DNA from 2 places in the Faecalibacterium intestinale genome. Region 2 is predicted to be linked to the other one. Evidence: a T-box and tRNA genes for the amino acid it is inferred to sense, from the RefSeq annotation. Region 2 holds a T-box; the other holds one or more tRNA genes.
The links. A T-box is a leader RNA that pairs with one kind of tRNA and senses whether it is charged. The one in region 2 lies ahead of tyrS (tyrosine--tRNA ligase), so its partner is inferred to be a tRNA-Tyr.
Positions count from the first base shown of each region.

Region 1: it encodes a tRNA-Tyr, which carries the amino acid that the T-box ahead of tyrS (tyrosine--tRNA ligase) is inferred to sense. The anticodon was not compared.

Region 1 covers NZ_JBBMEN010000002.1:48,432-59,035, reverse strand. Annotated here, with positions in the region: gene WMO20_RS02020 (ABC-2 transporter permease) at 1-219, shown strand, start outside; gene WMO20_RS02015 (hypothetical protein) at 221-379, shown strand; gene WMO20_RS02010 (hypothetical protein) at 437-676, opposite strand; gene WMO20_RS02005 (NanQ anomerase/TabA/YiaL family protein) at 696-1,172, opposite strand; tRNA gene WMO20_RS02000 (tRNA-Tyr) at 1,631-1,715, opposite strand; gene WMO20_RS01995 (6-phosphofructokinase) at 1,911-3,143, opposite strand; gene WMO20_RS01990 (6-phosphofructokinase) at 3,228-4,451, opposite strand; gene WMO20_RS01985 (GDSL-type esterase/lipase family protein) at 4,791-5,807, shown strand; gene WMO20_RS01980 (aminotransferase class I/II-fold pyridoxal phosphate-dependent enzyme) at 6,471-7,937, shown strand; gene speE (polyamine aminopropyltransferase) at 7,950-8,807, shown strand; gene speB (agmatinase) at 8,807-9,682, shown strand; gene WMO20_RS01965 (saccharopine dehydrogenase family protein) at 9,721-10,604, shown strand, end outside.
Region 2 covers NZ_JBBMEN010000001.1:173,843-184,446, reverse strand. Annotated here, with positions in the region: gene WMO20_RS00840 (TIGR04086 family membrane protein) at 1-125, opposite strand, end outside; gene yajC (preprotein translocase subunit YajC) at 192-509, opposite strand; gene tgt (tRNA guanosine(34) transglycosylase Tgt) at 584-1,729, opposite strand; gene queA (tRNA preQ1(34) S-adenosylmethionine ribosyltransferase-isomerase QueA) at 1,840-2,868, opposite strand; gene asd (aspartate-semialdehyde dehydrogenase) at 3,034-4,116, shown strand; gene dapA (4-hydroxy-tetrahydrodipicolinate synthase) at 4,162-5,055, shown strand; gene dapB (4-hydroxy-tetrahydrodipicolinate reductase) at 5,130-5,888, shown strand; gene WMO20_RS00805 (CapA family protein) at 5,931-7,229, shown strand; gene WMO20_RS00800 (ACT domain-containing protein) at 7,366-7,833, shown strand; gene tyrS (tyrosine--tRNA ligase) at 7,968-9,188, opposite strand; T-box leader at 9,252-9,506, opposite strand; gene recN (DNA repair protein RecN) at 9,580-10,604, opposite strand, start outside.

The sequences.
Region 1 (10,604 bases), on a different contig from region 2:
TTGGGCTACCAAAAAGCCCGGTATGCGTACTACCTGTGCATCGGTCTGCTTGCAAGCTTTATGGGATATTTCGTTTCTTCGGGGGACAGCGCTTTGGACAGCATCCTGCCCGCGCAGGGTTCGCTGCTGGTGCTGGTGGTCGTGCTGGCGGCGGCGCTGGCGCTGTATGCCCTCTCGTGGCGGTTGTCCGTTGCATGGTACGGAAAGGCAGAGCAGTAAAATGAAGAAAAGCCAAATCGCGGGCATCCTGTTCGGCGTTGCCATGGGCGTTTTGTTCAGTGTGTCGATGGGGACAGTGGGTTTTGCGCTGGGTGCCGGTTTTGTCAGTCTGGGCATGGTGATGTTTGAAGGGCTGGATGACCCGCAGGATAAAAAATAAGGTGTAAAAATGCGCCGCCCCTGCCGGAAAAGCTTCTCCGGTAAGGGCGGCGCTGTATTATTTTTCAGTTTTCTCTGTGCTTTTTTGTGCAGCTTCCAGCTCATCCACCCGCTTTTGCAGGGCGGTGATCTTATCGTCCATTTTCAAAAATGTCCAGACCAGAACGGCCAGCACCAGCGCGGGAGGAACAACCATCCACAGGGACTGCTGGCACCAGAGCAGCAGCGAATAGCCGCCAAACACAGTAAAGAGAAACACGGCAAACAGGCTTGCAGCCAGCACAGCAAAAAATCCCATACAGAAAGTCTCCTTTCGCTTATTCTTCTGTTTCTTCCTCGTCCGGGTCCAGCTCGATGCTGAACACGGCTTTTTTCAGCTTGCCGCAGCCCTGCGCCTTCAGGCCGGATTTATACGGTTCCCCGGCCAGATACAGGGCAAAGCGTCCCTCGCACAGCATTCCGGCAATGCTGGTACCGGCGGTGCCTACGGTGGTGTCGGCGGTCTCGTCGGTGGGCTTGGTGGGAGTCAGCTCTGCCAGACTTACCTCAAACAGCTCGCTGCCGTCCAAGTCGGTCTCCAGCGTGATGTGATTGTCGTGCCGCTGGAACAGTGCCTTGTCGGAGGTCTGGGGTGTGACGGTACTCACAGTGACCACCGCCTTGTCCCCATCGATGCGGGTGCGCCCGGCAGGCAGGGTGGTGATATCCCGCGCCATGATGTACTCGATGACAGTGTCCAGATTGTCGCTTACGCCCAGATAATTGGGCAGGTTGTTCAGGGTATCGTAGATCATGGAAAAGTCCTCCATCTGTATCGTTTTGGTTACTTGTATGGTATCACAGGTCGGGGGCAGATGCAATATCTGTGGGGGAGAGTATAAATCGATATTGCTCGAATCTCCCCTTGCACCCCTTTTGCATAGCAGATAAAACAGAAACACCAGTACCCGGTTCGGATATTGGAGTTCTTGGCGGGCGCGGGTGGATTGCGCGAGCCGCGCAGAAAAGGAGCCCGGGTCGCGGCTCCCAGCGGCTGCATCGTGCCTTGGGCGGCACGCGCATCCTGCTGGCCGCAGCCCCAACAGCTCCTCCCTGTTTCTGCCGCTGGCAGCGGTCGTCGCTGTTGCACAGGGGCTTTTTTACCCGCCGGACTGTTCGGCGGGTCGATGCTGTTCGAATCCACCCACATTTGTGAGTCTCACGCACAAGCAAAACAAAAAACTCCAGCGTGCTAAATACGCTAGAGCTTTTTTGGTGGGCGCGGGTGGATTCGAACCACCGAAGCTGAAAGCAGCAGATTTACAGTCTGTCCCCATTGGCCACTCGGGAACACGCCCATATTCTTTTTTACAGCCACGCGGACTGCTTGTATATGTTACCACTGAAAACGCGGTTTGTCAACCCATAATTTGGGCTGAGCGCAAAAAATAAGAAAGAAATGCAGCAAACACAAAAGCCCTCCCGTCCGGGTGTGCTTTACAGCGTCCGGGCGGGAGGGCTTTTCAGCCTGACAAAAACAGGTCAGGAGAAGATCACTTCTGGTTCTTCATGTAGATGTGGTGCGGCAGACCGGCGATGTACAGCGGGGTCAGCTCGGCCTGGATCAGCGGACGGGCGTAGTCCAAGAAGTCCTCGGTCATCTGGGTATGGTTGTTGTTCATCCAGCTCAGGGGAACCTTCTTTTCCAGGTTGGCGACCTCGCTGATGGGATGCAGCTCGGTGGTGCACTGGTAGGGGTTGTTGGAGATGCGCTTCAGCGCAACCATCTGCCCGGTAACGCCCTCAAAGGCTGCCTTGGCAGCGGCACCGCCTACCTGATAGGCTTCGGTGATGTCGGTGCGGCTGGTCAGGTGACCGGCGCAGCGCTGCAGGGTGGAAAGCTCGATGCAGCGGGTCTTGGTGTCCAGATTGCGGGCAACCACATTGGCCAGATACCGTGCAGTACCGGTCAGTGCCTTGTGGCCGAAAGCGTCCACTGCGTGCACGTCGTCCGCCAGCTCACAGACATAGCGGCCGTCCTCCAGCTTTACGCCCTCGGAAACAGCAATGACGATGCTGGGCTTCTTTTCCTGCATCACACGCACCTTTTCCACAAAGCGCTCCACATTGAAGGGAACCTCGGGCAGGCAGATCATGTCCACGCCCTCGCAATCGTCGCTCTTGGCCAGTGCGGCAGCGGCGGTCAGCCAGCCGGCGTTGCGGCCCATGATCTCCACCGCGGTGACGTACTTGGTGCCGTACACGGTGGCGTCACGGATGATCTCCTTCATCACAACGCCGATGTACTTGGCCGCAGAGCCGTAACCGGGAGTATGATCGGTGACCATCAGGTCGTTGTCGATGGTCTTGGGCACGCCCATAAAGCGGATGTCGCTGCCAACGCGCTGGCCGTAGTCTGCCAGCTTGCCGATGGTGTCCATGGAGTCGTTGCCGCCGATGTAGAAGAAGTAGCCGATGTTCAGCTTTTCTAGAATGGCGAACAGCTTTTTGTACACCGCCTCGTCATCCCGCCAGTCGGGCAGCTTGTAGCGGCAGCTGCCCAGAAAGCTGGACGGGGTGCGCTTGAGCAGCTCGATGTCCAGGTCATCGGTCAGCAGGGTGGAAAGATCCACCACCCGCTCCTCCAGCAGACCGGCAACACCGTTGCACATACCGTACACGATGTCTGCGCCGCGGTTCTTGCAGCTTTCAAAGACACCCGCCAGACTGGCATTGATGACAGAGGTGGGGCCGCCGGACTGACCGACGATTGCGTTTTTTCCCATGATGATTTCTCCTTTTTTGTTTTTTCTGTTTCGGCTATAAAAACGTGCAGTTGCACGAAAACAGACGCGGAAGGGAAAGGGAGATCACAGACGGATGTGGCGGGGGGTACCGTTCACATACACAGGAGTTACCTCGTCCAGGATCAGCGGACGGGCGTACTCCTCAAAGGCTTCGGTCACCTGCATCCCGTCCGGAGTGATCCATTCCAGCGGGACTTTCTTTTCCAGATTTGCCACCTGCTGCACATCCACAGACTCGGTGATGCACTGGTACGGGTAGTTGGAAACGCGCTTGAGGGCGATCATGCGGCCGCTCTCGCCCGCAAAGGCAGCAGCGGCAGCGGCACCGCCAACGGCGTAGGCCTCGTTCACATCCGTGCGGCTGGCCAGATGGCTGGCGCAGCGCTGCAGGGTGGAGAACTCGATGGCGCGGCTCTTGCACTGCAGTTTGTCGTGGATGAGCTCCGAAAGGTAACGGCTGGTGCCGCTGAGGATGGCCTTGTGACCAAAGGCGTCCAGCTGCCCGGCGGTGGAAACCAGATCGCACAGGTAAGTGCCGTCTGCGGTCTTTACGCCCTCGCTGGCTGCGATGATAACGTTGGACTTTACCCGCTGCAGCTCGTCCACCCGGGCAAGGAACTTATCCTGATCGAAGGGCACTTCCGGCAGCAGGATCAGGTCGGGGCCTTCGCAGTCCTCGCCGCCTGCCAGACAGGCCGCACCAGCCAGCCAGCCAGCGTGACGACCCATGATCTCGGCCACCGTCACGCTGCGGATGTTGTAAACCGAGGAGTCGCGGATGACTTCCTTCAAGATGGTGGCAATGTACTTTGCGGCAGAGCCGTAGCCGGGGGTGTGGTCGGTGAGACACAGATCGTTGTCGATGGTTTTGGGCACACCGATGAACCGCACACTGCTGCCCACCTGCTGCCCGTAGCGGGACAACTTCGCGATGGTATCCATCGAGTCGTTGCCGCCGATGTAGAACACGGCGCAGATGTCGTACTTGTCAAACAGGGTGAACAGCTTGACGAACGGGGTGGCATCGGTGTCCGGGTCGGGCAGCTTGAAGCGGCAGCTGCCCAGATAGCTGGACGGGGTGCGCTTGAGCAGCTCAATGCTCATGCGGTCGTCCAGCAGAACGTTGAGCTCCAGCAGCTCCTCCTTGAGCAGACCTTCGATGCCGTACTTCATGCCGTACACCTTGTCTGCACCCAGACTGCGGGCGGCTTTGTATACGCCTGCAAGGCTGGAGTTGATCACGGCGGTAGGGCCGCCGCTCTGACCAATGATGATATTCTTGGCCATGGAAACCTCCTTCAGATCATTTAAAATGTATCACTGCCGGGCAAACGGTTTTCCGCACCGTCCGGTAAAGTAGTCTGTCGACCCTGCACTGCCAACAGACCGGAACGGCAAAACAGCCGCCTGCCGCAACTGACACAAAAATATTTGCAGCTTGTGTATTCGCTTTTTGTAAAATGTGCAAAATAAGCTGCAATCCTATTGTACCCGTTTTGCCTGTTGTATGCAAGACCCAATTGGTTGCACAGGCAAAAAAAATATGATAAAATGGGTGCGCACTCCAAAATTACCGGGCAGAAGTACCTGCCTGTTGGGATAATTGCAGAAAGCTGGACAGAGATTATGGGCATTTCACACGAATATCATTCGGCACCCCGGCGGCGCACGGGCGGGGGCATCAGCGGCAAACTGCGGCTGGCAGGGGTCATTGTGGTCATCCTGCTGGTCGCCTATGCGGTGACCGCTATTCTGGAAAAGGGAACAGCGGCGGAGGACAGCACCCCGCAGACCAGCGCGGGCGGCATTGCGCAGAACATTCTGGCACCGCTGCCCATGCAGGGCGAGGCGGCTTCCGGCAGCGACAGCGAGGGTGCAGCCGATAGCAGCGGCACGGCGCAGGCGGTGCAGCTGGAAAACTTCGGCCCCGCCCGGCAGACCGACGGTGCCTATACCATTAAGGCTTACGACGCCAGCGTCATCCGGCAGCCGACCTGCGGTCAGGTAGACCTGAGCTATTTTTCGGACGCTGCCTTTCTGGGCGACAGCCTGACGGTGGGCTTTTCGGACTACCAGATCAATCTGAGCGGCGCGCTCATCTGCGGCTATACGGGTGTAGGGCCGGACGCCATCGTCAACCGCGCCGCCGTCAAGAGCCCCACCCGCGGGCAGGAGGTGGCACTGGATGTGCTGGCAGCGGCGCAGCCCAAAAAGCTGTATATCCTGCTGGGCACCAACACCCTGACCACCTTGGGCGCTGCGGACCGTTTTCTGGCATACTACGGACAGATGCTGGACGAGCTGCGCCAGACGCTGGGCGAGGACTGCATTATTTATGTACAGTCCATCCCGCCGGTACGGCCTGCGGCAGCGGAAAAAAAGCCGGGTCTTGCCTCGGACGTGCTGCGCGGCGTGAATGAGCAGCTGGCGCAGCTGGCTGCCAGCAAGGGCTGCGTTTATCTGGATCTGTGGGAGACACTGGCTGACGGCGAGGGCAACCTGAAAGAGATGATCGCCGCACCGGACGGCGTGCACCTTTCGGCCGGCAACGGCTACGGTGCATGGGTCACTTACCTGCGCAACCACGCGAAATATTCCGCAAGTAACCCGTGGATCATGGGCAGCGCATACAGCGCAGAATAACCAGAGCAAAGGACAGCTGCACCAAACGATGCGGCTGTCCTTTTTTTTTGCGGGTTCAGCGGGATGTTTTTGCACAAAACAGTCTTTTCTGCATGGAAAAGGCTGTCTGCCAAAAAGTTTTAGTTGACAGAAAAGGCGAATCATGTTATTCTTTTGTTGATTTTGAGAGACACCGCCTTGCAGAGTCTTTTCAAAGCAATTTACTCGGGACCGCCCAACGGGGCTAAGGCCATACGGACAGCCGGGTCCACTGCCGACCGGCGGCGCAAGCTGCCATTATTGATTGAGTTACTGCGAGACAACGATGAAACGGGTTTCAAACCTTGCGTTGGCTCGCGTGCCGCAGCACTGCTGTTTTGATTAGAAGCAGCGGCTGCCCCTGCGGCAAAGCTCTAAATTTTATAAGTTGGTTCCTTTACAACCATGAAATTGCGCAGCCTATGCGCAGACTTGTGAAACGGTCAATAAGAGTAGTAAAAGTGTAGTTGCTATATAGACTCTCATCACCCCGTCTTTTTGGATCGCGAATAACGCGCAGCACCGGCACTTACGGCTGGGTGCTTTATCAGCGCGGAAAAAGCTGTTCCAAGCGCAGGTCTGCACATTTGTGCAGTGCCTGCGCTTTTTTGTTGTGCAAAAAGGGAAACAGGGACGGAGGATAAGATGAACGAGAACAAAGCACGTTCCCGGCTGGACCAGCGCCGTGCGCCCATCTACGAGGCGCTGGAGCGGTTCCGGCAGATGCGGGTGGTGCCCTTTGACGTGCCCGGTCACAAGCGGGGCCGCGGCAACCCGGAGCTGACCGCTTTTCTGGGTCAGCAGTGCGTGGGCGTGGACGTGAACAGTATGAAGCCGCTGGATAACCTCTGCCACCCGGTGTCGGTCATCCGGGAAGCTGAGGAGCTTGCCGCCGATGCCTTTGGTGCGGCACACGCCTTTTTAATGGTAGGCGGCACCACCAGCAGTGTGCAGAGTATGGTGCTTACCGCCTGCAAGCGGGGTGATGAGATCATTCTGCCCCGCAATGTGCACCGCAGCGTGCTGAACGCGCTGGTGCTGTGCGGCGCTGTGCCGGTGTATGTGAACCCGGAGGTGGATAAGCGTCTGGGCATCTCGCTGGGCATGAAGCGGGAGCAGGTGGCAAAGGCCATCAAGGAGCACCCCAACGCCGTGGCTGTGCTGGTGAATAACCCCACCTACTACGGCATCTGCTCCGATCTGCGTGCCATCGTAAAAATGGCGCACGACGCCGGAATGCTCTGCCTTGCGGATGAAGCCCACGGCACCCACTTCTACTTTGGCGGCGGCCTGCCGGTGTCTGCCATGGCGGCAGGCGCAGATATGGCCTCGGTGTCCATGCACAAGAGCGGCGGCAGCCTGACCCAGTCCAGCCTGCTGCTCATCGGCCCCAATGTGCATCAGGGCTATGTGCGCCAGATCATCAACCTGACCCAGACCACCTCCGGCAGCTATCTGCTGATGTCCAGTCTGGATATCTCCCGCCGCAATCTGGCGCTGCGGGGACGGCAGGTGTTCCATCAGGTGGCAGACATTGCCGAGTACGCCCGCGAGGAGATCAACGCCGTAGGCGGTTACTACGCCTTTGGCAAGGAGCTGTGCAACGGCGATTCCGTCTTTGACTTTGACACCACCAAGCTCAGCGTCCATACGCTGGATATCGGTCTTGCCGGCATTGAGGTCTACGATATCCTGCGCGATGAGTACGATATTCAGATCGAGTTCGGCGATATCGGCAACATCCTTGCCTACCTGTCCATCGGCGACCGTCCGCAGGAGGTGGAGCGGCTGGTCAGTGCACTGGCCGAGATCAAGCGCCGCTACCGCACCGACGGCTCGGGTCTGCTGAGTCAGGAATACATCGACCCCGTGGTGGCCGCCAGCCCGCAGGAGGCCTTCTACGCCCCCAAAAAGAGCCTGCCCCTGCGGGAGACCGAGGGCATGGTGTGCAGCGAGTTCGTCATGTGCTATCCCCCGGGCATCCCCATCCTTGCACCCGGCGAGCGCATCACCAAGGAGATTTTGAACTATATCGAGTACGCCAAGGCCAAGGGCTGCAGCATGACCGGCCCGGAGGACCCTGAAATTTTGCACCTGAATGTTCTGGCATAAGGAGGGAAAAAGATGGAATTTTGGTTTTCAGAGTTTCACACCCCGGATGTGAAGCACAGCATCCGGGTGAACAAGCAGCTCTACTCCAAGCAGAGCGATTACCAGCGCATTGATATCTTTGAGACCCCGGAGTTCGGCCGGGTGCTCACGCTGGACGGCAACGTGATGCTGACCGAGCGCGATGAGTTCATCTACGATGAAATGATCGTCCATGTGCCCATGGCGGTGCACAAGGAAGCCAAAGATATTCTGGTCATCGGCGCCGGTGACGGCGGCGTGGTGCGGGAACTGACCCGCTACGACCGTGTGGAGCGCATCGACCTTGTGGAGATGGACCCGCAGGTGGTGGAAGCCTGCCGCGCCTATCTGCCCGGCAATGCCTGCCGTATGGATGACCGCCGGGTGCATATCTACTTTGAGAACGCCCTGAAGTATATCCGCCGCTGCGAGGAAGAATACGACCTCATCATCGTGGACTCCTCCGACCCCTTCGGCCCCTCTGAGGGTCTGTTCACCCGCGAGTTCTACGGCAGCTGCTTCAACGCCCTGAAAGAGGATGGCATCATGGTCAACCAGCAGGGCAGTCCCTTCTACGCCGAGGACGCCAGCGCCATGCAGCGCAGCCACAAGCGCATTGCGTCCACCTTCCCCATCAGCCGGGTGTATCAGGCACATATCCCCACCTTTGCGGCGGGGTACTGGCTGTTCGGCTTTGCAAGTAAAAAATATCATCCCATTGATGATCTGGACGCAGAGTCGTGGAAGGCGCTGAATATGCGCACCCGCTACTACACCACAAAACTGCATATCGGAGCATTCTACCTGCCGGCTTTTCTGGAGGAGATGCTGCGGGAAGTGGAGGAACACTGATGCACCCCAACGTTGAGAACTTTATCGGCTGCGACAGCAGCTACCGCGCCGCCAGCATCGTGCTGTACGGTGCACCTTACGATTCCACCACCAGCTACCGCCCCGGCGCACGGTTCGGCCCGGCGGCTATCCGGCACGAGAGCTATGGTCTGGAGACTTACAGCCCCTACCAGAACGCCGACCTGACCGATTTTGACGTGTTCGACAGCGGCGATCTGGAGCTGTGCTTCGGCTCCAGCGAGCTGGCGCTGGCCGATATCGAGGCTCGGGCAGAGGAAATTTTGAAGGACGGCAAGTTCCCGCTGCTGCTGGGCGGCGAGCATCTGGTCACGCTGGGCGCGGTGCGGGCTGCGGTGAAGAAATATCCCGACCTGCACATCGTCCACTTCGATGCCCATGCCGACCTGCGGGACGACTATCTGGGCGCGAAGCTGAGCCACGCCTGTGTGCTGCGCCGCTGCCACGAGCTGGTAGGGGACGGCCGTATCCATCAGTTCTGCATCCGCAGCGGAGACCGGGCAGAGTTCGAGTTCGCTGCCCAGCACACCGAGATGCACAAGTTTGATTTTACCGGCCTTGCAGAGTTGACCGCACAGCTGTGCGAGAGCAAGGTGCCGGTGTACCTGACCATTGATCTGGACTGCCTTGACCCTTCCTGCTTCCCGGGCACCGGTACCCCGGAGGCCGGCGGCGTGAGCTTTTTGCAGCTGCTGGATGCCATCCGCACTGTGACCAAGGCCAACATCATCGGCGCAGACCTGAACGAACTGGCTCCCACGCTGGACACCACCGGCGTTTCCACCGCCACCGCCTGCAAGGTGCTGCGCGAGACCCTGATCGCGCTGGACAAGGGCTGGCCGGGATTTCAGGTATAAATACGAACCTACCATTTACAGATAAAGGAGTAATCGACATGAGCAAAGTTCTGATCATCGGCTGCGGCGGCGTGGCCTCCGTTGCCATCCATAAGTGCTGCCAGGTGCCCGAGGTGTTCACTGAGATTTGCATCGCCAGCCGTACCAAGGCAAAGTGCGATAAGCTGGCTGCCGAGCTGGCTCCCACCACCGCTACCAAGATCACCACCGCACAGGTGGACGCAGACAAGGTGGAAGAGGTCATCGCTCTCATCAAGGCGTACCAGCCCGATCTGGTAATGAACATCGCCCTGCCTTATCAGGATCTGACCATCATGGACGCCTGCCTTGCCTGCGGCGTCAACTACATGGACACCGCCAACTACGAGCCCGAGAACACCGACGACCCGGAGTGGCGTGCCATCTACGAGAAGCGCTGCAAGGAGGCCGGCTTCTCTGCCTACTTTGATTACAGCTGGCAGTGGGCCTACGCCAAAAAGTTTGAGGAAGCCGGTCTGACCGCCCTGCTGGGCAGCGGTTTTGACCCGGGTGTGACCCAGGCATACTGCGCCTACGCCAAAAAGCACGAGTTCGATACCATTGACACCATCGATATTCTGGACTGCAACGGCGGCGACCACGGCTATGCCTTTGCCACCAACTTCAACCCCGAGATCAACCTGCGCGAGGTGTCCGCACCCGGCAGCTACTGGGAGAACGGTCACTGGGTAGAAATCCCCGCTATGAGCATCAAGCGGGAGTACAACTTCGATCAGGTGGGCGACAAGGATATGTACCTGCTGCACCACGAGGAGATCGAGTCTCTGGCAAAGAACATCCCGGAGGCAAAGCGCATCCGCTTCTTCATGACCTTTGGCCAGAGCTATCTGGATCACATGCGCTGTCTGGAGGACGTGGGCATGCTGTCCACCACCCCTGTCAA
Region 2 (10,604 bases):
GAGCAGCCCTGCCCAGCCATCAGCTGCGCAAAACCGGCCAAAGCTGCCGCTGTTACAACTACCCCCAGCGCCCCGAAAAGCGCAAACGAAAGAAGCTCCGCCGGGAAACCTCGAGACTCAGACATAACAAAACCGCCTCCCTGCACATAGTCTATGCAGGGAGGCGGTTCATGTATGCACGGTGTTAACGCTTACTTCTTATCGGCAGGAGCCTTGTCCATGTTCAGCTTTTCGACCGAAGAGATAGCAGACTTGGTGAAGCGGATCTTCACGCGGTCAGCGCCGGTCTCCAGAACAAAAGTGTCGTCCTTGATGGCGACAACGCGGCCAATGACACCGCCGATGGTGGTGACCTGATCGCCGATCTCCAGACTGCTGCGCATAGCGGCATCCTTCTTTTCCTGCTTCTTCTGAGGACGGTAGATCATGAAGTACAGCAGGACCAGCATCAGTGCCAGCGTGAAGAACAGGCTGATATAGCCTTCGGACGTGGTAGTCAGAAATTGCATGGGGCAAAATCTCCTCTCAAAAATTCAGATAATGCTATTATACCCTCTTATCGGCCTTGTTGCAAGGCTAAAGTTTAAATTCGGGTATCCAGAAGCTTCACGTATCTGTCGTGGAAGGCGGTAAAGGTACCGGCATCCAGTTCATCCCGGATACGCTCCATCAGGTGGTTGTAGAACCACAGATTGTGCATCACGGTCAAACGCATACCCAGCATCTCGTCTGCCTTGAGTAGATGCCGGATGTAGGCACGGGAGTAATTACGGCACACCGGGCAGCCGCAGGCGGGGTCGATGGGACGCTCGTCCCGCTCGTACTTGGCATTTTTGATGTTGATGATACCGCTCCATGTATTCAGATGACCGTGGCGGGCATTGCGGCTGGGCATAACGCAGTCAAACAGATCCACGCCGCGGGCAACGGCCTCGATGATGTTGCCGGGGGTGCCGACGCCCATCAGATAGCGGATCTTGTCCTTGGGCATATACGGCTCCACCTGACTGATCATCTCATACATCACTTCGGTGGGCTCGCCCACAGCCAGACCACCGATGGCGTAGCCGTCCAGCTCCAGCTCGGCGATCTGCTTCATGTGCTCCACGCGCAGATCTGCATAGGTGCAGCCCTGATTGATGCCGAACAGCAACTGATCCGGGTTGACCGAGATGCCCTCGTGCTTCAGCCGTGCCATTTCGGCCTTGCAGCGCTTCAGCCAGCGGGTGGTGCGCTCACAGCTGTCCTTGGAGTAATCGTGCTGGGCTGGGTTCTCCACGCACTCATCAAATGCCATGGCGATGGTAGAACCCAGATTTGCCTGGATCTGCATACTCTCCTCCGGGCCCATAAAGATGCGGTGACCGTCCAGATGAGAGGCGAAGGTCACGCCCTCCTCGGTGATCTTACGCAGTTTTGCCAGACTGAACACCTGAAATCCGCCGCTGTCGGTCAGAATAGGCCCGTTCCAGCGGGTAAACTTGTGCAGGCCGCCCATGTCTGCCACCAGCTTGTCGCCGGGACGCAGATGCAGGTGGTAGGTGTTGCACAGCATGACCTGCGCGCCGATATCCTTCAGATCCTGCGCCGACAGGCCGCCCTTGATGGCACCGGCGGTGGCAACGTTCTGGAAGGCAGGGGTCTGCACCGTGCCGTGCACGGTTTTGAATTCGCCCCGCCGGGCGTTGTGTTCCTGCTTGAGCAGGGTGTAGGTCGTCAAAGAAGGCATGGTCTTTTCCTTTCTGCGCACGGAAAACAGCCGTGCAGCCTCGATGCAGGCAGCAAGCCTGCAAGTTATCAGAATGATCACAGCAGCATTATGCCGCAATTACAAAAAAATCACAAAATGAGCATAGCATCGCCAAAGGAGAAAAAGCGGTACTTTTCTGCCACAGCTACTTCATAGGCGTGCATGGTCTTTTCGTAGCCGTACAGAGCGGACACCAGCATGATCAGGGTGCTCTCCGGCAGGTGGAAGTTGGTGATCAGGCCGTCGATGCAGTTGAACTTCACACCCGGATACAGGAAGATGGAGGTGTTGCCGCTGCAAGCTTTGATCTCACCATACTTGGCAGCAGCAGCCTCCAGCGTGCGGCAGCTGGTGGTGCCCACGGCGATGACCCGGTGGCCCGCGGCCTTGGTCTCGCGGATGCGGCGGGCGGTCTCCTCGCTGATGGAGTACCACTCGCTGTGCATCTTGTGGTCGCTGATCTCGTCCTCCTGTACAGGGCGGAAGGTGCCCAGACCAACGTGCAGTGTGACCTCGGCAATGCCGACGCCCATAGCGCGGAGGGTGTCCATCAGCTCCGGGGTAAAATGCAGCCCGGCGGTGGGAGCAGCCGCGCTGCCCAACTCCTTAGCATAGACGGTCTGATACTGGCTCTGATCCTCCAGCTGCTTTGTGATGTAAGGCGGCAGCGGCATCTTGCCAAATTCATCCAGCTTTTCATAAAGCGTTTCGGTATCATAATAGAATGTAACGTACTTGTTGCCGTCCTCCATGGTCTCGTCTACCACAGCGGTCAGACTGCCGTCACCAAAGCTTACCTTCGTACCGGGCTGCATCCGCTTGCCGGGCTTTGCCAGACACTCCCACTGGTCGCCCTTCACCTGCCGTAGCAGCAACAGCTCACACACGGCACCGGTAGGCTGCTTGACGCCCACGATGCGGGCGGGCAGCACCTTGGAATTGTTTACCACCAAAAGATCCCCCGGCTCCAGAAATTCCGGCAGGTCGCGGAATACCTTGTGCCGGATGCTGTCGTCCTTTTGGCTCAGAACCATCAGCCGCGCAGCGTCCCGCGGGGCTGCAGGCTCCTGTGCAATGAGCTCTTTGGGTAAATCATACCAAAAATCTTTTTTTAACATAGTGTGCATTTGCCTTTCCGATGATTGACACGGACAACGTATCAATGATATCATAGAATCTGTATAAACAGTATCTATTATATTGCATCGCTGTCCGGTTTGCAAGCCGTGTTGTGCACAATGATAAGATTTGCTGTTTGTTTTTTGAAAGGAAAGGTGCTGGAAATGGATAGACAGTATAAAGTGGGTATTGTAGGCGCAACTGGCATGGTGGGTCAGCGTTTTGTGACTCTGCTGGAGAATCATCCCTGGTTCAAGCTGACCGTACTGGCCGCATCCGGCCGCAGTGCGGGCAAGAGCTATGAGGATGCAGTAGGATCCCGCTGGGCCATGACCACTCCCATGCCGGAGAGCGTGAAGAAGATGACCGTTCTGGACGCTTCCAAGGTAGAGGAAGTTGCTTCGCAGGTGGATTTTGTTTTCTGCGCTGTCAATATGCCCAAGGACGAGATCAAAGCACTGGAGGAAGCATACGCCAAGGCTGAGTGCCCGGTGGTCTCCAACAACAGTGCCCATCGTTTCACCCCGGATGTTCCCATGGTGGTGCCTGAGATCAACGCCGACCATATCGAGATCATTCCCGCCCAGCGCAAGCGTCTGGGCACCAAGCGCGGCTTCATCGCTGTCAAGTCCAATTGCAGCCTGCAGAGCTATGTGCCCGCCCTGCATCCCTTGATGAAGGACTTTGGCGTGAGCAAGGCGCTGGTGTGCACCTATCAGGCTATTTCCGGCGCAGGCAAGACCTTTGACCGGATGCCCGAGATCGTGGACAATGTGATTCCCTACATCGGCGGCGAGGAGGAAAAGAGCGAGCGCGAGCCGCTGAAGCTGTGGGGCCATATCGAGGGCGACCAGATCGTCAACGCCGAGAAGCCGGTCATCACTGCACAGTGCTTCCGTGTGCCTGTCTCGGACGGTCACACCGCAGCCGTGTTCGTAAGCTTTGATAAAAAGCCCACCAAGGAGCAGATGCTGGAAGCTTGGGCGAACTTCCGCGGCCCTGCACAGGAACTGAACCTGCCCAGCGCACCCAAGCAGTTCCTGCACTACTTTACCGAGCCCGATCGTCCGCAGCCCAAGCTGGACCGCAACACCGAGAACGGCATGGCCGTGTGCATCGGCCGTCTGCGGGAGGACACCCTGTTTGACTACAAGTTTGCCTGCATGAGCCACAACACCCTGCGCGGTGCTGCCGGCGGTGCTGTGCTGCTGGCTGAGCTGCTGGCAGCAAAGGGCTATATGGACTAATGCCTGAATTTTTGCGCGATACACGCAGCAAAGGAGTTTTTTACTATGAAGAAGCCTGTCTTTACCGGCGCGGGTGTGGCCATCATCACCCCGATGTACGAGGACGGAAGCATCAACTTTGACGAGCTGGGCCGCATTATCGAGGATCAGATCGCCCGCCACACTGATGCCATCATCATCTGCGGCACCACCGGCGAGTGCTCTACCATGACCGATGAGGAGCAGCTGGCCGCCATCAAGTTCGCCGTGGATACGGTCAATCACCGCGTACCGGTCATTGCCGGTGCCGGTTCGAACGATACCGACCACGGCTGCGCACTGGCAGCAAAGTCTGCTGCCTGCGGTGCTGATGCCCTGCTGATGGTCACCCCCTACTACAACAAGACCTCGCAGGCCGGTCTGGTGGCACACTTTACCGCCATGGCTGAGGCTGGCGGCATCCCGGTCATCCTGTACAATGTGCCCTCCCGCACGGGTCTGAACATTGCACCCGAGACCGCTTTGGAGCTGAGCAAGCACCCGCTCATCAACGGCATCAAGGAGGCCTCCGGCAACATTTCTCAGGTGGCCAAGGTGGCTGCACTGTGCGGTGATGCGCTGAACATCTACTCCGGCAACGATGATCAGGTAGTTCCCCTGCTGGCACTGGGCGGCAAGGGCGTCGTCAGCGTGGTGTCCAATGTTGCGCCGGAGCTGGTGCATAACTGCTGTCAGGCTTTCTTTGACGGTGACACCGCCAAGGCCTGCGCTTTGCAGCTGGAAATGCTGCCGCTGGAGGAGGCTCTGTTCTGCGAGGTGAACCCCATTCCGGTCAAGTACGCCATGAACGTGCTGGGCTGGAACGCGGGTGAGTGCCGTCTGCCGCTGGTAGAGCCCAGCGATGCCCACAAGGCAAAGATCGAGCAGGCTTTGCAGGCTGCTGGTCTTATTAAGGAATAACAACAGCGTACAGAATGCCCGGGAATTTTCAGCTTCCGGGCATTCTGCCATATTATAGAAACGAGGAAACAACAATGACAGAGATCGTGATTCAGGGCATTGGCGGCCGCATGGGCCATGTGCTGTGCGATATGATCGCACAGCGGGAGGACTGCCGTGTGGTGGCCGGTATCGATATGAAGGACGGCGAACAGAACGGCATCCCGGTCTACGACAGTCTGGAAAAGCTGAACGGCAAGGGCGATGTGATCATCGACTTCAGCTCCCCTGCCGCAGTGGAAAAGGCACTGCCCTACTGCCAGACCCACAAGCTGCCCATCGTGGTGTGCACCACCGGCCTTTCAGAGGAGTTGCAGCTGAAGGTAGTGCAGCTGTCCCGCAGCGTTCCGGTGTTCAAGAGCGCTAATATGTCCATGGGCATCAACGTGCTGGCCGAGCTGTGCAAGCGCGCCTCTGCCGTGCTGGGCATCAACTATGATATTGAGATCGTGGAGCAGCATCACCACAACAAGCTGGATGCACCCAGCGGAACGGCACTGATGCTGGCCGATGCTATCAATGAGCAGAATGACGGCGCGTACCATTATGTGTACGACCGCTCTTCCGTGCGCCAGAAGCGCGACCCGAAGGAAATCGGCATCAGCGCTGTGCGCGGCGGCAGCATCGTGGGCGACCACGAGGTTCTGTTCTGTGGCCCGGACGAGGTGATCACCCTGCGGCACACCGCCTACTCCCGCAGCATCTTTGCCAACGGCGCCGTAAATGCTGCGGTCTATGTGGCAAAGAAGGAGCCGGGTCTGTACGATATGGGCGACCTGATCGCCGCCCTCTGAAAAATAAGCTGCCCCGGCATACGCCGGGAGAAGAGGTGAACGATGAAGCAGGAGCCTTTAAAGCGGCGGCGTCCGGCTGCCCGTAAGCGCGGCCGAAAGCAAACGCTCCGGGCGGTGGTGCTGTCGGTTCTTACGGTGAGCGTGATAGCACTGTGTCTGGGAATCTGGACAAGGCTGCCGGGAGAAGATGTACCGGTGGGCGGCATTGTGCCGCCGGAGGATACGCTATCCCCTGCTTCATCTGTTGTGGCACCGGAGCCGGAACCTGAACCACAGCCTGTGGTGGAAACGATCCGGTTTTCTGCAACAGGAGACAACCTGATCCATGCTCCTATCTACAAACAGGCCGCCCGTCGTGCAGGCGAAGATGGAAAGTACAGCTTTGATTACTGTTATGAGCATATCGCTCCTTTCTATGCTGAGCAGGATGTGAACTGGATCAATCAGGAGACCCTTTGCAGCGACACCCTTGCACCCTCCACCTACCCCAGCTTTTCCACCCCCGGCGACTGTGCGCGGGCGCTGTACCGCGCCGGGGTGCGGGTGTTCAGCCTTTCCAATAACCACACCTACGACAAGGGCGCGTCCGGTATTGCCGCCACTCTACAGTTCTGGGAGTCTATGCCGGAGGACGTGGTCACCACCGGTCTGTGGCGCGGCGAAGAGGACTATGACCGCATCCCGCTGCAAACCGTCAACGGCGTCACCATCGCGTATCTCTCCTACACCGAGCACACCAACGGCATCCGCCAGAACAAGAATATGACGGCCAATATCATCTACACCAGCCAGACCGATGTGATTGAGCGGCAGGCGCGTTTGGCACGCCAGCAGGCGGATTTTGTGGTGGTTGGGGTTCACTGGGGTGTAGAGGACAGCCACGCCATCGTGGACAGCCAACGCACACTGGCACAGAATCTGGCAGACTGGGGCGCAGACGTCATTGTTGGCACCCACCCTCATGTATTGCAGGATGCCCAGTGGCTTACCGCAGCAGATGGGCGGCGGAGTTTTGTGGCCTACTCGCTGGGCAATTTTCTCAGCACTCAGAGCCGCCCGGATCAGCTGGTGGGCGCTATCCTGACCTTGCAGCTGCAAAAGACCACACAGCCGAACGACTCAGTGCAATGTGAAGTGCTTGCGCCGCAGCTGCACCCCACCGTGACACATTACGATGCAGGAAAAGCCAATGTGCGCACCTATCTTTTGCGCGATTACACGCAGGAATTGGCGGCAGCGCATGGTGTGCGGGCAAAATATTCTGATTTCAGCCTTGACAGGATACAAAAAATCGCGCAAAATAATATCAGCGCATCCTTTTTGTCGCAAGACAAGAATTAGTGTAACATAAAAGCGGCGTATTTGTGCTATGCAATGCAGCGCTGTTGCATTAAAAGTTGAATTGCGATAGTACTTACATAAAAATGTGAAATGATTGAGCGTTGCCCGGTAGCCCGGGCAGAACGGAGGACTTTTTATGTATGGAGTATCGAAGATCAATATCGAGACTGACCTGATGATGATCAGCGTGCAGGACGTGGCGTTCCGGGGCAACAGTCTGTCCCGCTATCTGGATATCTTTGCAGAGACCGGCGTGGTGGTGGACATGATCAGCCAAAGCGCCCCACACGGCACTACCATTGATTTCAGCTTTACTGCATCCAGCAGCGATCTGCCGCTGGTGATGAAAGCAATCTCGGCGGCAAATCTGGATAAGGACGCCAAGGCTTCTCCTCTGATCAGCGTGGGCTACTCCAAGCTGAATCTGTTCGGCGAGGATATGGTCACCAGCTGCGGCGTGGCTGCGCGGGCGCTGAACGCACTGGCTATGGCTGGTATCGAGGTATTGCTGATCACCACCAGCGATCTGGATATCTCTCTGCTCGTCCACGCTGAAAACGAAGATGCTGCCTATGAAGCGCTGAAAAAGGCGTACGAGCTGTAACAGCAATAGGCCGGAGGGGGCAGTTGCGTTTCCGGTTTGATTTGCAGGCCATCAGCGGCTGTTACGCGCCAAAATGTAAAAAATGGTCCAGAAACGCCTACAGACGTTTCTGGACCATTTTTAATAATGCTTTTTTACAGCGTTACCTTGTGGTAGATCTTTTTACCCTTCTTGATCACGATACCCTTGGCCAGCTGCTCTGCGGTAAAGCTGACAGTGGGAGCAGCGACCTTTTCGCCGTCTGCCAGCACACCGCCCTGCACCACCAGACGGCGTGCTTCGCCGTTGGAAGCAGCCAGACCGGCCTTGACCATCAGGGTCAGGATGCCGATAGCGCCGTCCGTCAGGTCAGCCTCGGTCAGCTGGGTGCTGGGCATATGCTCGGTATCCATCGCGTTGCCGCTGAACAGTGCACGGGCAGCATTCTGAGCCTTTTCGGCCTCCTCCTTGCCATGCACCATGCTGGTCATCTCGTAAGCAAGGATCTCCTTGGCTTCGTTCAGGCGCTGATCCTGCCAAGTGCTCATCTCTTCGATCTGCTCCAGCGGCAGGAAGGTGAGCATCCGAATGCACTTCATCACATCGGCATCGCCCACGTTGCGCCAGTACTGGTAGAACTCGAAGGGACTGGTCTTGTTGGGATCCAGCCAGACAGCGTTGCCGGCGGTCTTGCCCATCTTCTTGCCCTGAGAGTCGGTCAACAGGGTCACAGTCATGGCGTAGGCATCCTTGCCCAGCTTGCGGCGGATCAGCTCAGTGCCGCCCAGCATATTACTCCACTGGTCATCGCCGCCGAACTGCATATTGCAGCCGTAGTGCTGGAACATATAGTAGAAGTCGTAGCTCTGCATGATCATGTAGTTGAACTCTAAGAAGGACAGACCCTTCTCCATGCGCTGCTTGTAGCATTCGGCGCGCAGCATATTGTTCACGGAGAAGCAGGCGCCCACCTCGCGCAGCAGCTCAACGTAGTTCAGATCCAGCAGCCAGTCGGCGTTGTTCACCATCAGAGCCTTGCCTTCGGAGAAATCAATGAACTTCTCCATCTGCTTTTTAAAGCAGGCGGCATTGTGGGCGATATCGTCCTTGGTCAGCATCTTGCGCATATCGGTGCGGCCGGAGGGGTCACCGATCATGGTAGTGCCGCCGCCAATCAGGGCGATGGGCTTGTTGCCAGCCAGCTGCAGGCGCTTCATCAGGGTCAGTGCCAGAAAATGGCCGGCGGTCAGACTGTCGGCAGTGCAGTCAAAGCCGATGTAAAAGGTAGCCTTGCCATTGTTGATCAAATCGATGATCTCTTCATCCGTAATCTGGGCTACCAGACCACGAGCTTTCAGTTCTTCGTACAGCGTCATGGGAAAAACCTCCTGTTTTTGGGGCAGAGGAAACAAAAACGCCCTCTGCCAAAAATAAATTTGGCAGAGGGCGAGATAACTTCGCGGTACCACCTCTGTTTGCCGTTTCCTCACAGAAACGGCCTTACGAGTGCACACCCCAGAGTAGAGTGACACTCCTGCGTCTTTAACGCTCGCACGCGGCACAGCCTACTAGCCTTACGCATTCAGCCTGCAGCTCCGGGAGGTATTTCCCCCGCTGTTCTGTGATCCCTTGCACCAACCGGGACTTCTCTGGACAGAACGCTTCAGGGTACTTGTTCCCTTCATCGCCATTAACAGTGTCTACTCTATCACAAGACCGCCGCCTTGTCAAGAGCTGTCTTTTTCTGCATAAATGCATTCCTATGAATCAACCGCTGTGCTTGCGCTCCTGCAGCATTTCCCGTGCATTGGCGCGGGAAAGTTCGGTGACATGGTCGCCGGAGATGAGACGCGCCAAGGCTTCTACGCGGCCATTTTCGTCCAGCGGATGGATCTCGGTATAGGTGCGCTCGTTGGACACGTTTTTCTGGATGAGCAGATGGCAGTCGGCCAGCGCTGCGATTTGCGCCGTATGGGTGATGCACAGGATCTGATGTCCCTGTGCGCTCTGGCGCAGCACCTCACCGATGCGTCCCGCCGCCTTGCCGGACACGCCGCTGTCGATCTCATCATAGATCACGGTTGGCACAGCGTCCTTATCGGCCATTGCGTTCTTGATGGCAAGGGTGATACGGCTCAGCTCGCCGCCGGACGCGATTTTAGCCAGCGGCTTAGGCGCTTCACCGGGGTTTGTTGAGATGTAGAATTCAACGCTGTCCTGCCCGTGGCTGGCCAGCGGACCGCGGGTGTGCCGCAAGGTCATGCGCACGCCCGGCATATTCAAAAAGTCCAGCGTGCCGGAAATGCGGGTGTTCAATTCCTCAAAGGCTTTCAGCCGGGTCTGGGTCAGCACCTCTGCTTTTCCCCGCGCTTTTTCGTAAAGACGCAATTTTTCCGCCTGCAAGGCATCATAGCGCTGCTGGGAATGCTGGATGCTATCCAGCTCCTCCCGGGCCTTCTGCCCGAAAGCGATCACATCCTCCACCGTGTTGCCGTACTTGCGCTTCAGCCGGTACAAAAGATCCAGCCGCTGCTCCACCTCGTCCAGCTCTGCATCGTTGGTGTCATAGGCATCCAGCCGCCCGATCAGATCTGCGGCCACGTCCTTGGCATTATAGTATAAGTCCAGCAGCTGCGCAGCGGCGGCTGTAAGCGCAGGGTCCAACTGCGCAGCGGCATCCACTGCGTTAGAGGTTTCCCCCAGCAGATCCACCGCACCTGCAGCGTCATCACTGCCGGATAGCAGCGCATAGCTTTGTGCCAGACGATCCCGGATGGCAGATGCATTGGACA